DNA from 2 places in the Alicyclobacillus sp. SO9 genome. Region 1 is predicted to be linked to the other one. Evidence: riboswitches for the same ligand, from Rfam matches in the RefSeq annotation. Region 1 holds a riboswitch; the other holds the start of a gene.
What was found. A riboswitch is a leader RNA that binds a small molecule or an ion and turns the genes downstream of it on or off. The one in region 1 is predicted to bind cyclic di-GMP.
Positions count from the first base shown of each region.

Region 2: another riboswitch for cyclic di-GMP. It lies ahead of GI364_RS04225 (bifunctional diguanylate cyclase/phosphodiesterase); the one in region 1 lies ahead of GI364_RS04845 (putative bifunctional diguanylate cyclase/phosphodiesterase).

Region 1 covers NZ_CP066339.1:1,083,236-1,086,592, forward strand. Annotated here, with positions in the region: gene GI364_RS04840 (Lon protease family protein) at 1-867, shown strand, start outside; cyclic di-GMP riboswitch class I at 996-1,084, shown strand; gene GI364_RS04845 (putative bifunctional diguanylate cyclase/phosphodiesterase) at 1,187-3,265, shown strand; gene GI364_RS04850 (lipoate--protein ligase) at 3,304-3,357, shown strand, end outside.
Region 2 covers NZ_CP066339.1:942,074-945,430, forward strand. Annotated here, with positions in the region: gene GI364_RS04220 (GGDEF domain-containing protein) at 199-1,143, opposite strand; cyclic di-GMP riboswitch class I at 1,215-1,299, opposite strand; cyclic di-GMP riboswitch class I at 1,553-1,647, shown strand; gene GI364_RS04225 (bifunctional diguanylate cyclase/phosphodiesterase) at 1,615-3,357, shown strand, end outside.

The DNA of each region.
Region 1 (3,357 bases):
TCAACCCGATTTAATCCTGTCATAGAAGTACTCACGGAGGCTAACTATCACGCTGTAGAGGCGCAGAAACAAATAGTAGGGGCCAGTCATATTGAAACTGCTATTTCGGAAAAAAGAAAGAGGTCAGATCTGATTCGAGAAAAAGTATTGGAGTTGTTGTTGAACGGCACTATTAAAGTGGCCACATCAGGAGAAAGGGTTGGACAGATTAATGGACTGGCTATTCTCGACGCTGGTGACTTCTTGTTTGGACAGCCCCATCGAATCACGGCCCGCACGTCAATTGGTAAGCGTGGAGTAGTGAATGTAGAGCGGGAAACGGCCATGAGCGGGCACATTCACGATAAGGGTTTGCTTATCTTAAGCGGGTATCTATCCGGAGAATTTGCCCAGGAGTATCCCCTGTCCATATCGGCGACACTTGTCTTTGAACAGACATATTCCATGATTGACGGAGACAGCGCGTCTAGCACCGAACTCTATGCACTGTTGTCCTCATTAGCCAATGTGCCGATTAATCAAGGGATTGCTGTTACCGGGTCCGTGGACCAATTCGGGGACATTCAGCCCATTGGGGGGGTGAACGATAAGATTGAGGGATTCTTTTACGTTTGCGAGGCACAAGGATTGACTGGCAATCAAGGTGTGATGATACCCCAACAAAACGTAGCAAACTTGTTTCTCTCTCCTGAAGTGGCTGCTGCGCTTCGAAACGGCTCCTTTCATATTTGGCCTGTGAAAAACGTGAGAGAAGGCATCGAACTCCTGACAGGATATACTGCCGGTACGTCACCCTGCCCTGAAAGCACGATTTTTGGAGCCATTCAAAAGAAATTGACAGAATATGCGAAAAGCTACAAGGAATGAGTGCGGGAATATGGACAATCTACTATTGTTTGCGCATATACAAAAAGTATCTTAAAGAAGCCGATGTGATACTTTAATATCGCGTCGGCTTCTTTTAGGTTATACTATGATTTATAGATGATACGAAAAATTGGAAAAGGCAAACCAATTAGAAATGTTGGGGCGCAAAGCCAAAGTCTAAGGATCCGCCTTGGTCTATGACTGCTTGGTTGCCGATTTGAATAAATTGCTTTATTAAATCGACGGCGCAACCGACTGCACCGTCCATTTGCATTTTGTTAGGACTTTTTTTCAGATGAAGGGTATAAGGGTGAAGCGGATGAGAGAAGGCAGCGAGCACCGTGAGGCAAGACTATACCAGTCTGAAGACTGGTATCGGAACTTGGTGGAACTTTCTCCCCAGGCCATTGTTGTACATGTTAATGGAGAGATTATCTATGCGAATCCCGCTGCCGTAACACTGCTGGGTGTACCTGAAGCTCGTGATTTGCTGGGATACTCTATTTTCGATCTCGTTGATCCAAACGAACGGGAGCAACTGATTTACCGATCGGATCATGCCATGGCGAAAGAAGGAAATACAATTGAGTTGATGGAACACGTCATTTCCTTTCAAGGCCGCATTTTGACGGTTGAGGGAATGGGTGTGGGTATCCGGTATGACGGACATCCGGCTGTACAGCTCTTTATTCGAGATATTACGGAAAGGAAAAGGGCAGAACAAGCCACTCGATATGCGGAAGACTTGCTGAGAGGTCAAAATGCAGTTCTCAACCTGATTGCTCAGGGTACTGAAGTGAGAGAAACGTTGACTGAGATTGTTTCCCAGATTGAATCAAAAAGCCCGCACCGCCGATGCAGAATTTTTGTGGAATCGGGGAATCATCACTTTTACGTTGGATCGCGCAATCGTATAAACAATAATTTGTGGTCCAAAAGTCTCCTTTCCTCTTCCGGCGCAACCATAGGCAACATTGATATTCACAATGTTTTTGCCAGTCCACCAACGCAAACTGAAATTGACCTCTACGACACGTACAGTCAATTGGCTGAACTTGCAATACGGCAGTGGTTGGCAGCGGAAGAAATTAGCCGATTGGCTTACCGTGATCCCCTTACAAATCTCCCAAACCGTCGCGTAGTTGAAGACACCTTTACGAGCCTCGTGTCGTCAACTCCTGACAAACTGTGTGCCGTGATGATGCTCGATATTGATCGTTTTAAATGGATTAACGATACGTTTGGTCATGACGTAGGCGACCAAATCATTAAAGTGATTGCGAATCGCCTGATAGAGTGTGTAGGAGCGGACGACGTGGTGAGTCGGACAGGAGGAGACGAGTTTACTATTGTGGTGTGCGACGACTGCAGCAGAGAAGAACTGTGGCTACTCGGTGAAGAAATTCTTCAGTCTGTGCAAGAAACTGTCGCCGTGGGAGAGCACGAGTTCAGCCTTACCATTAGCGTTGGCATCGCTTTGTATCCGAAACATGGACTGACTCTTAAAGACCTTTTAAAGAATGCGGATTCAGCGATGTATGATGCGAAAGCAAAGGGTCGTAACGCCATCAGCATTTATGCATTGAGAATGAATGACAAGTTTGAAGACCGGCTGATACTCGAACATGACATTCGACACGCTTTTGAGCACGAGGAGTTTGTGATTGAATATCAACCCAAAGTCGACCTTGGCAGCTACCGAATTACAGGGGCAGAAGCACTCTTGCGCTGGTTTCATCCAACTCGAGGGATGGTTTCGCCAGACGATTTCGTAAAGGTTGCCGAAGATATGGGGCTCATTGATGTTATTGGTCAATGGGTTCTGGAAACGGTGCTAAAACAGTTGCAAGATTGGGACATTCAAGGTGCCAGGGATGTTCCCATTGCGGTAAATGTCTCGGCTCATCAGTTTGTACAGCCTGCTTTCGCAGACTTTGTCGGAGAAGCACTCCAACGATATAGGGTCCAACCGCAGTTGCTGGAGTTAGAGATAACAGAGACGGCGTTTATGACGAATATCGAAGTTGCTGCCAAAAACATTCGGTATTTGGCGCGAATGGGAGTGAAAATCATATTCGACGATTTTGGAACTGGATACTCATCGCTTTCACTGTTGAACAGCTTTGAAATCGACAGTCTTAAAATTGACCGTTCATTTGTTGAAGGATTGTCATGGCGTGACGCAACATGCGAAAGTATTTTGATTTCAATCATTTCTTTAGGACAAAGTCTGGGGATGAATCTCATTGCAGAAGGCGTTGAAGATGAGGAACAATTACGTTTTCTTAAGGAGCGGGACTGCAATGAAGCGCAAGGTTATTTGTTCAGCAAATCCCTGTCAGCTTCCGCACTGGAGCGGTTACTCACTGACAACGAGCCGTTGAGAATAGACGTGTAACTGACAATCAGGAAAACGAGCGAAAGGAGGAGACAAGGGTGATATTTGTGGACAATCAAGGTGTGACGGATCCAACAATCAACTTGGCCATG
Region 2 (3,357 bases), 140 kb from region 1:
AAATCAGACCGAAATACGTGGGATTTCTTCATAACGAGCGATTATCTGCCAACTCCTCATGTATACTCTATTGTGCTGGAATATCCGAAGATTATCTCGGCTTACTCACAGAAGAAACATACGAAGTCAGAAACGTAGGTTGGTGATGAAATCCATTTTCGTTAATGTTCCTCGTGTCCTCGGTTAAAGCATTGGTCTTTAATCCGTAATACTGGGTATTTTACTTTCATAAAGGCGCTTGTCGGCGCATCGAAAACAGGAATCCCAATCACGCCCGTCTATTCCTAACTTTGCGCATCCAACGCTGACGGTGTACGCTTTGTCCTTAAACCACTCAATAACTTTATTGGTCACTTCTCTAGTGTCTAAAGGCTCCGTTTCCAAGGCGAAGACAAATTCATCTCCTCCGAATCGAGCACAGATACCTTGGCTGCCAACGGATGTTTTCAGTAATTGCGCCACATCTTGTAGCACGGAGTCCCCAGCAATATGCCCGTGAGTATCATTGATCTTCTTGAAATAATCTACGTCGAGGACTCCAACGACAAGATTAGCAACATTTCTATTCACCAACTGTTTGAATTTTTCAGTAAAACCTCTACGATTGAGAATCTCAGTCAGACTGTCGTGACGACTGGCGTGCTCAGCGATTCGTCTTAGGGTCAACATCTCAAGAACAAGAGATACATATGTAGAACAAGCAGATACAAGGTCAGTTTCTTCAGAACTGGGCATTCTGCACATTCCAAGAACGATGGCTCCTACCGGTTCCTCTTTTACAGTTAGTGGCCACGCGCTAACATATTCAACGCCAGCCTCTTCCCATACCTTTCTCCAGACGGGAGGACCTTCTGACACGTGGAACCACCTTTGAGAAATGTTATAGGAACTCCCTGAAAACCATTTGCCGTTGGATATGAATTGTGTCAATTCCTCTGCAGTGTAATCTATTCCCCAGGGAGAATAAACTTTGACATGAGGGTCCTCTTCCTCGGGAATGAATTTCTTGCGATAGATCATCATTCCCGCATCCAGCCCAAAGTCGTCGTGTAGAAGCAGTGCGACCTGTGAAAAGAGGATTGTACCACGCTCCACTGAGGCCCAGTGCCGTGATTGTTCAATTAAATCTTTGAGTTGTTGCACCCTTATGTCCCCCTATCAAAAAACACATCCGTCATCATCCGGATGTGCCACTATATCTTCTGTATCTCTATAACGGCAATCCGGCCAGCATGGCTAAATAGCGGTAGCCCCGTGATTTTGTGTCCCAACCTTTCGGCTGGTTTACCTTTTCTTTTTGATCTTTATTCAATCTACCACAATTTTCAAATACACTCAATCAGTTATAGATGCAATGTCAATGGAGTCCAAGTGACAAAACCGGCAGTCCTGTGTAGCGAATCTGATTATTGGGATTTTCTTAATATGACATTGAAAGTTCAATATAATCCGGTGTGGCTACTTGATCCTAATTACTACATTGAGGAAGCTTTGATTGAAGTCCGCTGATATTCTGTTACAATTATCGTCAAATTGTAACAAGTTGCGCCAAATTGATAAACGGCAAAAGTATCGGAAGGTACTGACGCAAAACTATAGGGACTAACTCAGGTAATGTCGTACCTGATATGTCAGCCAGTTGCTCATTTTCAAACTCTGACTCAGTCCGAGAATGGGGAAAAATATCGTTGGATGACAGAGAATATGTCAGACTTGTTCGCTATCGTTGACAAGAACGGCCTTGTGTTGTACGCTTCTCCGTCTCATAAACGTTTATTAGGCATTGATCCCAAGAAGTACATTGGACACTCGTTATGGACTCAAATTCATCCTTGGGATCAGGATAGAGTGCAAAGCCAGTTCGTGGAGATGATTGAACATAAGCAGTCCACCAAAGTAGAGTGTCAATATCTTCGTGCAAGCGGTACCCCGTTATCGGTTGAGGTGATTTGGATTCCCCTAGTCGATGTGAATGAACAGGTGTCTCAAATTGTCGCCATGGCGAGAGATGTTACAAGGAGAACGGAAGCCGAAAAAGAGTTGTCGGTGACTGAGAGATGGCATCGTGCTCTCTTTGATAATCATCCGGATGCTGTAGTATCCGTGGCTCCTGACAGTCGACTTTTGTCATGTAATGTGGCCTGTGAAGTTCTCATAGGGCAGACATATTACGAGATCACGGGTCAATCATTCTACCGCTTTGTAGTTCCGGAATATCACTCTGATATGGATATTCATTTTTCGCGCGTGATGAAGGGTGACACAGTTGACACCGAAATAGAGGTCCTCCATAAAGATGGACATCACATTCCAGTGAGTTTAATTGGTTTGCCGGTCATTGAGGACGGAACGGTTGTAGGAGCATACGGCATTGTAAAAGATATTTCCGAGCGAAAGCAAGGTTTGACACAGATACGCGGGCAATCTCGAATTTCCGAAATGATTGCACTCCAGAAACCCCTAACCCATATCCTTGAAGAAATCACAGCAGTAGTAGAGAATATACTCCCAGGGAAACTCTGTTCTATTTCACTGGTGGACAAGGAACAGCAAACTTTGCAGTGCTGGGCTGGTTCACGTTTGCCCAAGGAATTCGTTAATAATCTGAACGGTATCGAGTTAGGGTCTTGGTGTAATCCAATGACGGCTGCCGCCTATAACAATGAAACGGTCATTGTTGCAGATGTCTTGACCGACAGTAGGTGGGTAGAGTTTCAGGAGAGTGCCCGTGCTTCGAATATTCGAATGTGCTGGTGCAAGCCGATTGTTGACCAAAATGAAACCGTCATCGGAACGATAGACATTTACTCTCGCTCTCCTGAACCCCCAAGTCAGCATGATCTACGTATAATGGGGACGTTTGCTTATCTAGCCAACGTAGCAATCGTAAAGGAAAACGACCGGCGAGAAATCACTCGCTTTCTGTATCACGATCCCTTAACAGGGGTCGCTAATCGAATGCTCTTTGCAAAAACTTTCAATACCGTTTGGGACAGTGCACAGAAGAACGGGAGTGAAATTGGACTCATTGTCCTGGATATGGATGATTTTCAGAAAGTAAATCGACAATTGGGTCATACCTATGCGGATGAATATCTTAAAATTGCTCTTGAACGGGTGGAAGAAACATTGAAGGGGCTTGGCATGATTGCTCGAATCGGTGGCGACGCTTTTGCGGTACTTGTGCCCACGATACAGGGAACGGGAGAACTAAAGATCGTCAGTAAGAAACTCCAAGACACCTTTTCTCGTCCTATTTCTATTGATGGTCGGGAAACGAAAACGACTATCAGTATGGGAGCAGTGATCTATCCTACGCACGGTAGCACGTTAGTTGAGTTGTTAAGAAATGCAGAG